2 regions of the Gottfriedia acidiceleris genome follow, and region 1 is predicted to be linked to the other one. Evidence: a T-box and tRNA genes for the amino acid it is inferred to sense, from the RefSeq annotation. Region 1 holds a T-box; the other holds one or more tRNA genes.
The links. The T-box of region 1 lies ahead of MY490_RS05285 (valine--tRNA ligase). A T-box ahead of a tRNA ligase gene usually reads a tRNA of that ligase, here a tRNA-Val.
Positions count from the first base shown of each region.

Region 2: it has a tRNA-Val gene. The T-box ahead of MY490_RS05285 (valine--tRNA ligase) is inferred to sense a tRNA for this amino acid. The anticodon was not compared.

Region 1 covers NZ_CP096034.1:1,118,803-1,126,986, forward strand. Annotated here, with positions in the region: gene MY490_RS05270 (LysM peptidoglycan-binding domain-containing protein) at 66-1,847, shown strand; gene ysxE (spore coat protein YsxE) at 1,934-2,962, shown strand; gene MY490_RS05280 (sporulation protein) at 3,066-3,830, opposite strand; T-box leader at 4,059-4,301, shown strand; gene MY490_RS05285 (valine--tRNA ligase) at 4,357-6,999, shown strand; gene MY490_RS05290 (bifunctional folylpolyglutamate synthase/dihydrofolate synthase) at 7,106-8,184, shown strand, end outside.
Region 2 covers NZ_CP096034.1:3,518,561-3,526,744, forward strand. Annotated here, with positions in the region: gene MY490_RS16640 (S8 family serine peptidase) at 1-1,928, opposite strand, end outside; tRNA gene MY490_RS16645 (tRNA-Val) at 3,076-3,148, opposite strand; gene MY490_RS16650 (hypothetical protein) at 3,283-3,477, opposite strand; gene MY490_RS16655 (DUF6944 family repetitive protein) at 3,754-4,968, opposite strand; gene MY490_RS16660 (potassium channel family protein) at 5,068-5,724, opposite strand; gene MY490_RS16665 (TrkH family potassium uptake protein) at 5,739-7,049, opposite strand; gene MY490_RS16670 (DMT family transporter) at 7,210-8,124, opposite strand.

The DNA.
Region 1 (8,184 bases):
TTTCGTTTCTTTCATAAAAATGTAATGTCATAGACCAAATTGGACGATGAGAGGAGGACATTAACGTGTCTTCAGAAAATCAAACAAATATTCGCTTTTCATTGAAAGAAACTGTCTGGTTCCAAAAAGGACAGGAAGTTAAAGAGGTAAGGTCACTCTCGTTAAATCCAGACATTACTATACAGCAATTTGAAGAATATGTTCAAGTGAAGGGTGTCTTAACCCTAGGAGGTAATTACACACCTGATTTGACGAATCAAGGTGAATATTACTCATTAAGGGAATTAGCACCTTCAAGAATGATCGAAAATGTAGTCGTTCTTGAAGATGGAAGTTGTGAAATGAATCATCAGTTCCCTGTAGATATTTCAATACCATTAACTAGGATTACTGATCTTGAAAATCTATGTGTTTCTGTAGAGACATTTGATTATCAAATAGCTGAAAAAGGTAGTATTCAAATTGCTGCTGATTTATGTATTTCTGGTTTACATGACCATAATAGAGCAGTAGAAACTTATCAAGAACAAAGAGGGTATGAGCAGTATAATAGCTATGCATACGAAAATGAATATCGCTCAAGTAATGAAGGAAATGAAGGATATAAGTATCAAGAAGAAAGAGAGCAAGAGGAACAATTCCAATTCTTTCATCAACCAACTTCAGAACAGGAAACAAGTGAACAAGATAATCTTTACGGAAGTGATTGGATTCAATCCCTTGAAGAGAATGATGAGCAAGAAGAACAAGACACATATCCTGGGCAACCTACTTACTTAGAGGTATTTCAGCCTGAAGAAGTAGTTGAAGATCGAGTTGAAGCAGTTGAAAATGAAGTGGAACATTATTATGAGTTAGAAGAAAGCGATGAACAAAGTTATGAAGAGGAACAACAAGTAGGAGAACAATTTAATGTTGAAATTATGGCCCAGTCAGAGCAGACAGAACAGTTAGAAGAACAATTAGAGTCTCAAGAGGAAGAAGAATATGAAGAAGTATTTAGAGGCTTTAATATATCAGCTGAAGCAATAGAGCCACAAGCAATGGAACCACAAGCAGTGGATACAACCCCGAGCTTCTTAATGAATAATAATAATGCAGAAGCTAGTCAAAGTGAAAATGATGAACAGGAATCTAACAATGTAAATAATACGTATAATGAGCGACCTAGTTTCTTGAATAATGATTTTAATGTACACAGTTATTTAAACAATTCATTAAATAGTAGACCTAGCTTCTTAGATAATGATTTTAGCACTTTGCAAAATGTTAATAATGAAAATAATGCTCAAAAAGAAATAGAAAAATATGAAGAACTATATAATCGAACTTTAGAGCAAAACTATCAACCATATGTTAACCAACAATATCAGCAAGCACCATTTGCTTATAATCAAAATCAGGAACAACAATTCTATCAAAATCCATTCCCGCAAGTAAATCAAGAAAATAATTTCGCCAATCCAAATGATGTTCGTCAAACACCACCATATTATGCGGATTATTATCAAGCTCAAGTGGAGCAGCAAGAAGCACCACCACCTGAATTACCAAAAGTAGAAATAAAAGCTGATCCAGTTAGTAAAAAGGAAGTAAAAGAAGAAGTAAGCGAAGCAAGAAGTGTTAAAAGTGACAATCTACTATCAAGTTTGTTTACTGGCGAAGGAAGAGAAGATTCTTATACTAAATTAAAATTATATTTAGCTCAAAATGGAGATACAATTGAATCTGTAGCTAAGAAATATAACTTACAAACTCAGCAGTTGAATCGAGTTAATAACTTGACTGATGAATTTTTATCGGAAGGCCAGATCATTTATATTCCTGTAACTGCTATAAAACAATAACAATATGGTGAGAGCTTTGTATTATTTAAGACACTTGTCTACTAATACAAGGCTTTTACGCATTTAGAAAGTGAGAGTGACGCATCTTGTATAGAAAACCTAAAGATGAAATAAGCGTCATTTTAGCACAGTATCATATTGTACCAAATTATTTTGAAACTGTTGGTAAGGTAGTTAAGATTTATACAAATCAAGGTGTATTCGCACTAAAAGAGGCGAATGTGAATCGTGTATATAGAAATAATTTGATTGAAAATGTGCGTTCTTTACAAGATAAAGGCTTTCGAAATGTTGTACCAATATATCATACCCAGAGTGGAGATTATATTGTTGAATTTAATACGAAGCATTACTATTTAATGCCGTGGATTGAAAGTGTTGATGAAAAGGCAGATGAGAATTTACATTTTCAACGAATGTTTACTTCACTAGGTAAGATGCACAACAGTACACAAAAAGAGAAAAAGGTAGATAAAGATCAATTACAAACCCATTATGATACGTTAACAAAAAGGTGGAGTAAAGATAAAGAAGTATTGGAAAATTTCATTGAAGTTGCAGAAGGAAATTGGTATATGTCACCTTATGAATTAAGCTATTGTACGTATTTCCATAAAATATTAAGTGCACATCAATTTGCTAAGGGACAGTTAGATGAATGGTTTAAAAAAATGAAAGAAACTGAAAATACTAGAGTTGTCATGAACCATGGAAATTTATCAATTTCTCACTTTCTTGTAAATAAAAGAGGTGAAGGTGTCTTTATCAATCTAGAAAATGCACAAGAAACTACACCAATTCAAGATTTAACGAACTATTATAAGAATTCTTTTAAAACATATCCTATTCAGCAACCCGATCGTAATAATTGGCTTAAAATGTATGAAAAGAATTTTTCATTAAGAGAAGAGGAAAGAATGTTATTTTTAAGCTATATGGCATATCCAACACAGTTTTCTTCCAAAATTTCTAAATATTTAAAGCGATCCGGGGTTAATAATGAAAAAGACAATGTAAGAGATTTATTAAATGCATACTGGCATATGATTAATATTGAATATTTTGTTTCTAAAATACAAGAGGATATTGAAGCAGAGAAATCGATAGATAGTTAACGCGTTTCTGACTGCATCATTAAGAGAGAAAATAAAAACATCTATCCAAAAAATGTATCACCGCATTAATGATAGCAACATGGATAGATGTTTTTTATGTTTATTATTTTACATGACGTTTAATAGCATTTACTACACTTTTACGTACAAAATCCTTGTCCGTAATATGATCCTTTGAAAAAGAGATTCGAACATTATTTTCATCAGTTCCAAATAACTTAGAAAACTTACTATTTGTTTCTTTTTGTTTTTGATTTAGTTGAAGGATTAAGTCGACTGTTTTGTCAAAGCTTAAATAGTTAACTTCAACCTCCTCTAATTTTCCACGGAATTCGCCATTCATTGGGTAAAATTCAAATTCTTGAATAATTTTCCCATATTTCTTTTTATTTTCACTATCTCTTAAGACAAATCCTTCTTCTTGAAGTGCCTGAATTACCGTTTTTAAGCCGACTGAAGGAACTACCTGAACTCCATCAGCATCATATTGGTCAACAGCTTTTTCTATTTCTAAATGAGTTTTAATCCAAATATGGGATTTGTGAAGTGATACTGGTGTATTTTCAGATAAAGTGAAAAAGAAAGGAATAATAACTTCTTCATTTGCATTTATAATACGATCAACTGATACGATAAATTTTTGTAAAGTACCATTCTTATTAATAATCTTATCATTTGATTCAACTTGATATTCAGTCATTACATGTAAAAAGACGGAATCTAGTTCTTGTTTAACTCGACCACCTTTTATATATAATTCACCTTTTACTCGTTCTCCAGCTTGATATTCTTTTTTTTCAAGCTTTGTATCGATTCTCGTTCCACCGATTCCGAGAACACGAGCTAATGTATTTTTAAATAAACCCATGAATATCCCCCTAAAAAATTATATCTACATATTATATAATTATCGCATAATTAAATAAGTACTAGTATACCAGAATGTTAAATAATCATTACAATTATTTGTCGTATTTTTTTTATGTATTAAAAAATGTGGTACTATATTGACACATATTGAATAATCTAGAAAGAAATTAGAAATAATGTTGACTAAGCTTAAGTAAATTTTGTAGACTATTACATATATTCATAATGAAATGCAATGATAGGGAAGAGTACAACGAACTAGTTCTTCAGAGAGGAAACCATTTGGTGGGAGGTTTCTAGAAAATAGAGTTGGAATGTCGCCCTTGAGCAGTGACTTTGAAAGCAAAGCTTTTGGTGATTAGAAGTTACCGGATGATCCGTTATCTTTTTTAAGTGTGTCAGGATAAAACACAAGTTTTTTCTGACAAAAAAAGGTGGTACCGCGAATTCAACTCCATTCGTCCTTTTCAAGGATGAGTGGAGTTTTTTTATTTTTCAATAATTATTTGAGGAGATGAATCCGAATGGAAACTACAAAAAAATCATTACCAACAAAATATGATCCGAATTTAGTTGAAAAAGATCGTTACCAATTTTGGTTAGATGGGAAATTCTTTGAAGCACAAGTGGAATCAGAAAAGCCGAAATATACAATTGTAATTCCTCCACCAAACGTAACTGGAAAATTACACTTAGGTCATGCTTGGGATACAACATTACAAGATATCTTAACTCGTACTAAACGAATGCAAGGTTATGATGTACTTTATTTACCTGGTATGGACCATGCTGGTATTGCTACACAAGCAAAAGTTGAAGCGAAATTAAGAGAAGAAGGCTTATCAAGATATGATTTAGGACGAGAAAAATTCCTAGAAAAAGCTTGGGAGTGGAAAGAAGAATATGCTTCTCACATCCGTTCCCAATGGGAAAAAATCGGTTTAGGTTTAGATTACACTCGTGAACGATTCACTTTAGATGAGGGTCTATCTGATGCAGTAAAAGAAGTATTCGTAAAGCTCTACAAAAAAGGGTTAATCTATCGTGGTGAATATATCATCAACTGGGATCCGGCAACGAAAACAGCTTTATCAGATATCGAAGTTATTTATAAGGATGTTCAAGGTGCCTTCTACCATATGCAATATCCATTAACAGACGGAACAGGAAAAATTCAAATTGCAACTACTCGTCCTGAAACAATGCTTGGTGATACTGCAATTGCGGTTCACCCAGAAGACGAAAGATATAAATCAATGGTTGGTAAAACAGTTACACTTCCTATCGTTAATCGTGAAATTCCAATTATTGCAGACGATTATGTTGATATGGAATTTGGTACTGGAGTTGTAAAAATTACTCCTGCCCATGACCCTAATGATTTTGAAGTTGGAAACCGTCATGACTTACCTCGCATTCTTGTAATGAATGAAGATGGTACGATGAATGAAAAAGCAGGAAAATACAATGGTATGGATCGCTTTGAATGCCGTAAACAAATCGTTAAAGATTTACAAGAGATGGGTGTTTTAGTTGAAATCGAAGAACATATGCATTCTGTAGGCCATAGTGAACGTAGCGGAGCGGTTGTTGAGCCATATTTATCAACTCAATGGTTTGTTAAAATGCAACCACTAGCTGATGCTGCTGTAGCATTACAAAATTCTGATGATAGCGTAAAATTTGTACCGGATCGTTTTGAAAAAACATATCTACGTTGGATGGAAAATATTCGTGACTGGTGTATTTCACGCCAATTATGGTGGGGACATCGAATTCCGGCTTGGTACCATAAAGAAACTGGTGAGATTTATGTAAATCAAGAGCCACCAGCTGATATTGAAAATTGGAATCAAGATAACGATGTATTAGATACATGGTTCAGTTCAGCATTATGGCCATTCTCAACTTTAGGTTGGCCAAATGAAGAAAGTAAGGATTTCCAAGCTTACTTCCCAACAAATGTATTAGTAACTGGTTATGATATTATTTTCTTCTGGGTATCACGAATGATTTTCCAAGGAATTGAATTTACTGGTAAACGTCCATTTAACGATGTTTTAATTCATGGCTTAGTACGTGACGAGCAAGGACGTAAAATGAGTAAATCACTTGGTAATGGTGTTGACCCAATGGATGTTATTGAGAAATATGGAGCAGATTCATTACGTTACTTCTTAACAACAGGAAGTTCACCAGGCCAAGATTTACGTTTCAGTATTGAGAAAGTTGAAGCTACTTGGAACTTTGTAAACAAAATTTGGAATGCTTCTCGTTTTGCGTTAATGAATATGGAAGGCTTCACATATGAAAATATCGATTTAACGAAAGAAAAATCTGTTGCTGATGAATGGATTTTAACTCGCTTAAATGAAACAATTGAAAGTGTAACAGCTTTAATTGATCGTTATGAATTTGGTGAAGTTGGCCGTGTACTTTATAACTTCATTTGGGACGATGTTTGTGACTGGTATATTGAAATGGCAAAGATTCCTTTATACGGTGACAATGAAGATGCAAAAAATATGACTCGTTCTGTTCTTGCACACGTATTAGAAAGTACAATGAAGCTTTTACATCCATTTATGCCTTTCGTTACTGAAGAAATTTGGCAATCTCTACCACACCAAGGGCAGTCTATTACAGTTTCTGCTTGGCCGACAGTTAGAGAGGAATTAACAAATAAAGAAGCTTCTGAAACGATGAAAATATTAGTTGAGTTAATTCGTTCAGTTCGTAATATTCGTGCAGAAGTAAATACACCTATGAGCAAAAAAGTTCAACTAATGATCTCTGCAAAGGATGAAACGATTGCAGCTGCATTAGAAGAAAATCGTTCATATATTGAGCGCTTCTGTAATCCAGAAGAATTGACAATTTCTACTAACTTAACTGCACCGGAAAAATCGATGTCAGCAGTAATTAGTGGGGCTGAGCTTTATCTTCCTCTAGAAGGTTTAATTAATCTTGAAGAAGAGAAAAAACGTTTAGAGAAAGAATTAGAAAAATGGACTAGTGAAGTTGAACGAGTTCAAAAGAAATTAAGTAACCAAGGATTTGTAGCGAAAGCTCCTGCAGCAGTTATTGAAGAAGAGCGTCGTAAAGAAAAAGATTATCTTGAAAAACAAGAATCTGTAAGAGCTCGAATTGCAGAACTAAGTAAATAAGTTAGTTTAAGCAGCAAATCTAATTGACTGCAATAAAAGTTTGTAAAATAAAAACGACGAATTGAGTTAATGATTCGTCGTTTTTTACTATAAAGGTAGGGTTAAGATGGTTAATACATATGAGGAAGCACTGAAATGGATGTATAACAGAACAAAATTTGGCATTGTACCTGGACTACAAAGAATGGAAGAAATGCTAGTTAGACTAGGAAATCCTCAGCTAAGTGTCAATGCAATTCATGTCGCAGGAACGAATGGAAAAGGCTCTACAATTACTTTCCTTCAAAGTATTTTATTAGATGCAGGGTATACTGTAGGAACTTTTACATCACCATATATATTAGATTATCGTGAACAAATCATGTTCTGCGGTGAAATGATTAGTGAACAAGAATTTATTCAACTAGTAAACTGTATGATTCCAGTTGTCGAAGAAGTTGAACAGTTACCATGTGGTGCTCCAACTGAATTTGAAATCATTACATCAATGGCTTTTTACTTTTTCGGTAAAATAAAAGAACATGACATATTTTTAGTAGAAGCTGGTTTAGGTGGGTTAGAGGATTGCACAAATGTAATGACACCTTTAATTAGTATTATTACGAGTATTGGCCATGATCATCAACAAATTCTTGGTGAAACAATAGAAGAAATCACTAACCATAAGGCAGGAATTATTAAAAAGGGAATTCCAATTGTTACAGCAGAATTGAAAGAAAAAGCTTTATCCATTATTCAAAATGCCGCAATCAAAAATGAAGCTGATTATTTTGAATATGGAAAGCATTTTTTTGCTTCTCTTTTGAAAGATTCACTTTTTGAAAAGTTTAATTACAAAGGCAATGACAGGTTAATTGAAAATATTGAGCTATCCATGCTTGGGCACCATCAAATTAGGAATGCTTCTTGCGCAATCTGTGTTGTTCAATTATTACAAAATAAATATGGAATGAAGTTTAATGAAGATCATATCAAAAGAGGATTAAAAATTGCTCAAAAAGCAGGTAGATTAGAACGAATAGCTTCTAATCCTGTCATTTATATTGATGGCGCACATAATGTTGAAGGGATTAAAAGTTTAGTGGAGACGATGAATAACCGTTTTCTTGATAAGGAAATTAAGATTTTGTTTTCTGCCTTGAAAGATAAAAATGCCCGAGAGATGTTAAAAGAATTACGAGAAAT
Region 2 (8,184 bases), 2.3 Mb from region 1:
GAAGTATTCATTAAAGCAATTTTTGACTTTAATACAGTTTCCTCTGAATGACTTAGTCCTTTATTATATAATGACTGTAATAATAGTGCTGCTCCTCCTGCTACATGAGGTGTTGCCATTGATGTACCACTATAAACATCATATTGATTTCCCGGTACAGTTGAATAAATATTTCCGCCAGGAGCAGAAATTTCAGGTTTAAAATCTAAAGTATAAGGTGCACCATAAGACGAGAATGATGACATTTTATTTTTGTTTTCATTATCGACATATACTCCACTTGAAAGTTGCATACTTATATTTTGCCCTTTAGTTAATTTAGAGATTAAAGCATCACCTACAGCTTTAGAAGTCGTAACAGAAGTTAAGAAATACGGTGAAAAGTCTATATCAGGAAAGTCGGGCAAATCTGAAGGTGGCACTTGGATCAGTGCAATTGCCCCCCTTTTTGCTGCCTCTTGTTGAAATGTAACATTCCCTCTATAACCTGTTGAAGGAATTGGTTTCGTTACCACAATTTTACCTTCTACATTTTTCCCTGAGTAATCAGCAGCTCTTCCTTCACCAACGTAAACAAAGTCATAATTTTTCCCTTTTTCTAAAACATCAGTAAGTTTCTTACCAGCTTGATTTTTATATGGAAAACTTTCATCAGTAGTTGATTTCATAGAATCCATATGCATTTTTGAATTTTCAAAAGATGCCACTGATAAAGCAAAAGGACTGACACTTGGTGAGCCTACTGTTCCAATATCTGGGTTATCAGCAAATGGTTGAAAAGATCTTTCTAATAGATAATTTTTTGTGCTATAAGCAGCGTTTCCTCCTGCAACAACAACCAATGTGCCCTGTTCAGTTGCTTGACGAATGGCTTTTTGTACTGGGTCATCTTCTTCGCCTACCCATCCCGAATCACTACCTAAACTCATATTAATTACATCTGCGCCCATCGTTACTGCGTGCTGGATTCCTGCAATGAGGTCATCCTCATATGCTCCGCCACCATAATCAGAAAATACTTTTTCTGCTAACAATTGTACGCCAGGTGCAATCCCTTTTACTCCGTCCGTTGTTTCATCACCATTTGCACCGATTGTTCCTGATACATGTGTACCATGTGGGCTTCCATATTCTCCAGGAATAACATCTGTGTCATCATCCGCCCAGTCATATCCTGTTGGAACTTTGTCGCTATACCAAATTTCATTCACATTCGTTTCTGCAAATTTTTCTTGAATATTTTCTTTTGTCCACTTTTCTTGTTGCTTTCCTTTGTCAGTTAGCGTCAAATCCTTATGTGTCCAGTCAATACCTGAGTCAATTACTCCAACTACTAATCCTTCTCCTTGGTATCCATACGATTCCCAAACTTTTTGAGCCTGTACTAATTCTTTACTTGCAGCCATAGATGGTTGGAACACTTTAGCTATATGAATATTTTTTACACCTTGAATTGATTTGATTTCATTCACATTCTTGTATTCTGTTTCAGTACTAAAACCGTTAAATCCAGTAAAGAAACGATGTTTTACACGAATATTCCTTTTCGTTTTATTAAGATTATTAATGACTTTATCTTGTTTTATCTTAAACTCTTTCTCTTTCATTTTTTCAGACATGGCTGATGCATCAACTGGACTATCAACCTCAACTATTATTCTTACTTTCTCGTCTGGTTTAAATTTTTTAATTTGTTGTTTGTCTAAATCATATAAGTCTTTATCTCCAATATGATTCTTGTTACCTGATCGATTTTGATTTTGTTCAGATAATAATCCTTTTTTTATGTAATCGCTTATATTACGAGTTGTTTTTTCATTTGATGAATTATTACTAACCTCTTCAGCAAATACAGTTGTTGAAAATAGTAAAACTGAAAGACCAACTGAAGAAATTACCTTGTAAGGAAATACTTTTCTTTTTTTCAAACTCTCCACCCTTTCGAACTATTAAATTATAAGTGAGTAGTCTTAACAAGAAAATTAGAGGATTAAATTGATGGAATACTTCTAAATTTAGTTGAAGATTACAGCGAGAGAGACAAACCCATTTAACTAGTCAATTGAGACTACGATCTTTTTTAGATCTTGAACAAGATTTCTTCACTTTAATTTTGTAAGGCAAAAATAACGATCTAAAATAAAAATCTAAGACCTTCTTTAAATAAACAATAATATGTAAAACATCATTTCTACTTCCTTATATTTTGTTAAAAAATCTCCCCTTTCAAATTTCATATCCCCATTTCCATAAAGGAACTTAATAGATATTAAATCCGTCAAAAATTTTCAACAATACAAATCTAATATTCTATCGATTTACAACGGGAACTTTATTCATATTGTATTTGTACATACATTCACTGTAAATTGGGGGAATTATTTATTACTTCGTTACAGGAATAGACAATTTCCCCTTTAACAAATAGCGAAATTTGAAGAATAAGATAGGTTTATACGAATTAATCTTTAAGTTTTTATTAAAATAAGTAAATTAGGTTGCTAGAGATTGGGGTAAACAGTCATTAAGACCTATAACATATTCGCATTGTTTTAATAAAATGGATTATTTAAATATGAACTTAGTCAATAGATTCTGAGTATATAATTTTAGAAATAATCCCCTTTGCAGGAATTTTTACAAAGTATTTTTTTATTTACTTCTATCAAGGGAATTTAGACATCGGCTAGTGATTTAGAGGTTTCAGCGATTGGACTAGGTCTGACGGGAATGTCCCCAGGAATTTATGGTACGATAAATGATGAAGAATCAATTAAAACCTACCCCCATCGATCATACGTTTCCGCCAAATCTAGTGATCATATCAACCTGAAAATTGTTAGCGAGAGCTATTCAAGAGGTGAAACAACAATTGGCATCTACTCCCAATCAAATTAAGAAAAGCTGAAAAATACAGCTAATTGAATAGATTAAAAATTCTTAAATTAGTATGCATATAATTTTCTGTGCAGTATTTATACAATAAATACAATTCATTTCAAAAAATGAATATAACCGAAAAACAAAAAAAAGCCCAAACCCTTGATATACTTAGGTTTGAGCTTCTTAATCGTATGATCCCAACTGGACTTGAACCAGCGACCCCTACCCTGTCAAGGTAGTGCTCTCCCAGCTGAGCTATGGAATCGTAATATAATAGGGAGAAATCCTTCTCTCTTATTAATTCTATTATACTGTTTTGTATAATACTCTTCAACCATATTTAACAAAAAATTTTGAATAAAAGCCCACTAGAATGGAGTCTTCAATCTTGAAAAATGCTCATCGATTCGACTTTGCTTCTATTTCGTTTATTGTATGCATTAAATCTTTCCATCTCATGTCTTTGTCTCTGGGTATATTGCTTAATAGAATACTACCAACCACAATTGTTAAGAACAATAGTAAAACACCTACACCAAATACAAATGTCTGAACTTTATAGTTTTTAACGATTTTAAACAGTTTACTTTTCATAGGCGATCTCTCCAATAGTTAAATAATAATATTCCTTAACCAAAAATGGTGAAGGTACACTCTCTTTATTATTAATATTTTCCTATTTGCCTATTATGTAATCAAAAATTCCAAAATCGTATTTATTTAATATTTTGTTGCATTTGTAAATATTCAAGCACTGCAAAAATCTTGTATTCTTTCTATTTCTACATGTTCATTTTATGTAACTTTAATGAATGGCTTATTCTATGATCTATGTATCTAGAACTAACATCCATACTATAGCTATTTTTGTTAGCTCTTTTTCTTTATCTCTGTATAATCCAAAGTTTTGCTTTTCACATGATTTGATTCAACCTTATTTTCCACCGATTTTTTCTTTTTATTTCTTCTTCTATGGTTTTTGTTCTCTTCTAGTTCTTGTTTTTCTTGCTCTTTTTGTTCAGCATTTGTCTTAAATAACTCTTTTTGTTCAGAGTAAACAGATATTATTGATCCACCAGCTTGAATCCAACTTCCACTATATTTTAAGAGTAATGCTAATTCTTCGTATTCCTTCACTAATGGATTTGTTTCAGTTTCTTCTGCATATTGTTGGAGTACATCAAAAATAACCCCATCTGACAGATCACTCGGCCCGCCTTGCTCGCTAGAAATTGATTCATCTTGTTGACGTGAAATCAGTTCATCATGTGTTTCAATTGGTTCGTAATCTGGTATTCTACCAAATAGATATTCTATTTCATTCAATATTTCTTCATTAGAAGATTCGCTTGATAGTTCTGATATTTTTCCATTATGAACTTCAATTTTATTTTTAAGTTCAACGGTATCTTCTTCTGGCAATCTTCCAGTATATTCTTGTACTTCATCAAAAATAATTCCATCTGATAGTTCACTAGACTCAGACACTGGCGCACTGCCATGATATTCTTGAAGTACATCAAATATGACTCCATCTGATAAATCGCTAGGTACTTCCACTTGCCCAGTTTCTTCTAAATAGTCTTTTAAATCCTCTATTTCTAGCTCTACAAAACCAGCTAATACTTGTAATGTATTTCCAATCGCTTGTAAAAAGTTCCCCATAAAACCTGATACATCAAAATCATCTGAACTAACTTCTTCAAGGGCTGCGATTAATCCTCCAAAAGCTTGTTGGGCATTCCCAGTGATATTTAACTTTATCGCTCGATCTGCATCTTTTGCTACTTCTTCTTTTTCTTCCTCTGCCTCTGCAGCTAATAAACTAAATAATACAGTGACATTACCTGAGGCTTGGATAATTTCACCTGCATCTTCTAATACACTAGGTTCGCCTAAAAAAGCTTCTATTATATTACCGATCGCTTGAAAGGTATTTCCACCAAAATCTAGTTGAAAACTTAAATCCTCCCATCTTTTTCGGTTTTCTCCTTTTAATCCTCTCATGGGTGTACTACTAATTGCTGAACTGATTGTTCCAATCGCATTCACCCATGCCCCAATAACCTCCATTACTTGGCTCATTATAAAACACCAATCCTTGATTAGTCATTTAGGGTAGTATATTCAACTATGACGTTTAAACGTTCCAAATCAGTAATTGTAATTGAGCCCTAATTATATTTATCCAACTTTTTTCTTAAACAATTCTATTTTTGATTTTTCTCCTACAATAAAAATTAAATCCCCACTTTTAAAAACTACATCTCCAATTTGAGATACCATCGGCTCACCATCACGTATGATTAGGACAACAGTTATGCCATATTTCATTGAAAAACTCATATCTCTTAGTGTTTTACCAACCAATTTTTCAGGAATGACCGTTTCAACACCTGCAACGTTCTTTGTTATTTCAATGTATTCGATAATGCCACTCATCGCTTCCATTCTTGCCGCTTTATGTCCAGCTTCCTCTTCAGGATAAATAACTAAATCCGCTCCAATGCTTTCTAAAATCCCACCAACTTCACGATTATTCGCCTTACAAATAATTCTTTTAACTTTTCTCTCTTTCAATCTTCTCGTAATTAAAATAGAGGCTAAAGAATCCGTTCCAATCGCTACAAATACTGCATCAAATTGACTAACACTTAAATCCTCTAGAATAGATTCTTCACGCAAATCGCCAATTACAGCATATTCTGTGTACTCCTCTAATTGCTCCAATGTCTTTTTATCTTTATCGCAAACAACAACTTCATGACCTAACCGATCAAATTCTTTTACAATTCCTCTTCCAAAACGTCCAGCACCTATTACCAAATATTGCTTTGGCATATAAAAACTCCTCCTTACCCAACTGCTAAATCTTTTTCAACATATTTTAATTTTTCATTATCGATCCTAAATACGAAATAAATCAGTGTGAAAATCCCAATTCTTCCGATAAACATTAGTAAAATTAATATTATTTTTGACACACTATGAATATTTGTTGTAATCCCTAAAGATAATCCAGTATTTGTAATTGCTGAAATGGCCTCTAGTAAAATTAAATCTAATTGAAATGGCTCAAAAATCGAAATCATGATCGTTGCAACTGTGATTAATATGATAAAGCTCATTGCAATTACAAATGCACGGTCAACAACCTCTTTCTTTACGCTTGTTCTAAAAATAATTGTATCGTCCTGTGATTTAATGACTGAAAACATTTTTGCAGCTAACACTGAAACAGTTGTTAAACGAATTCCTCCTGCTGCACTCGACGAAGCCCCACCTATATACATCAGCACTAAAAGTACTAAGATTGCAGGCAATGTTAGTTCTGCAATATCAAGAGGTGCATAACCACCATTTCGACTCGTGACAGATAAAAAAAATGAATTTGTTACTTGATCAAATCTATTTAAATGTTTAAACGCGTGACCTCTTTCTAAAAGCCAAAATAAAATTGTTCCAAGAATCATAAACGAGAAATGCAGACGCATATTAATCCTTGTAAATAAGGATTTTTTCTTGTTGTATTTATAGATGTACTCCATAATAGTCGGATATCCTAATCCACCTATAAAAATTAACGCTGCTGTTACGATTAAAACTAAATTATTTTTTTGAAATGAAATTAAACTATTTCCAAATAAATCAAAACCTGTATTTGTAAAACTTGCAATTGAATGGAAAGCAGTAACCAATAAAGTTTCTAATGTAGTGTCATATTTCCCTCTAAATTGACTATAAAAAAAGAGTCCACCGATAAATTGAAAAAATAATGATGTATATAAAACTGATAAACTTAATCTTTTTATTGATTTTATGCTACTTTGATTTTGATCCTTCGATACGACTAGTAAATTTGAAATCGTAATCCGAATACCGAGTATCATAAAACCATAACTAATAAATACAACAATTCCGATTGCACCAATTTCCATTTGGATCATTAATAGTATTTTTCCCCACACATTAAAAGTCTCAACTAAGTTTACTGTTGTTAACCCAGTCACACTAATCGCACTAGTTGAAACAAATAAACTATCTATATAACTTATATTCGAAATTCGCGTAAATGGGAGATAGTATAAGAATGAAAATAAAAATGTAATGATGATATAAGAAATAAATATGTAATGGAGAGGATTTTTGGCTTTTTTCTTCTTCATATGTAGCTCTTTTCTCCTTTAATTGCTGAATTAAAGTTTATGGAATATTATTCGAATAGCTATTATCTATTCTACCTATTTTTAGTTAAAAAACAAAAAACTTTCAAACCATATGAAAGATTTGAAAGCCTTTTGTAATTTTTTAAATTAATTAGTTGAGCTATGCTGATGAAGAATTATCTGTTTTGACTTGTATTGATGTAACTTCTTTTTGTTGTTGGTATAAATACAAGAATACACTCACAATTACGATAGTACCGCCGATTAACTGAAATGATGATAACATTTCGTGAAGAAGGAAAACGGCTAAAATAGATGCACCAACTGGTTCCCCGAGTATACTCATTGATATTGTCGTAGCATTTACGTAATTTAATAAATAGTTATTTATAATATGTGCTAATGAAGGAATAATGGCAGATGCAATAAAGATGATCCAGTCTTTTGATTGATAATCAAAGAAATTATCCATCGTTACGATATTATAAATTGTTAAAAATGCAGCTGAAAATGCGAATACCCAAAAACTATACACCCAATGAGATGTATTTTTTACGGTTGTTTGTCCAACCATTAAATAGAGAACTGCAGCAATGACACTTAAAAATGAAAGAATATCACCTTTAAACGCTGACATACTTAAGCCGATATCACCGAATCCTATTAGACATACACCAATAATCGCGATAATCATACATATTTTAGATTGCATAGACGTTCGCTCTTTAAATACAAAGAATCCAAGAATCATTGCAACTAATGGCTGAAGCGCTAATATAATAGTTGAGCTCGCCACTGAAGTGAAAACTAATGAACCATACCATAAAATAAAATGGACAGCTAACATTAATCCACCTAAAGCAAATGATTTATAATGCGATTTTTTTAAAGCTTTTAATTCATTTTTTCGTTTCAATACAAATGGTAGCATCCATATACATGTAAACCAGAGGCGATACATGCTTAAAACAGATGGAGAAGCTTTCGTCCATTTAGCTAATATAGCTGAAGTTGAAATCGCAATAATGGACAAAATTAATAGTGACATCATTGCATTAGGTTGTTTTTTACTCATGTTTCACCTCTTTTAGACTTATTTTTGTAAGCGTTTAATACATTTTACTTTTCTAAATTT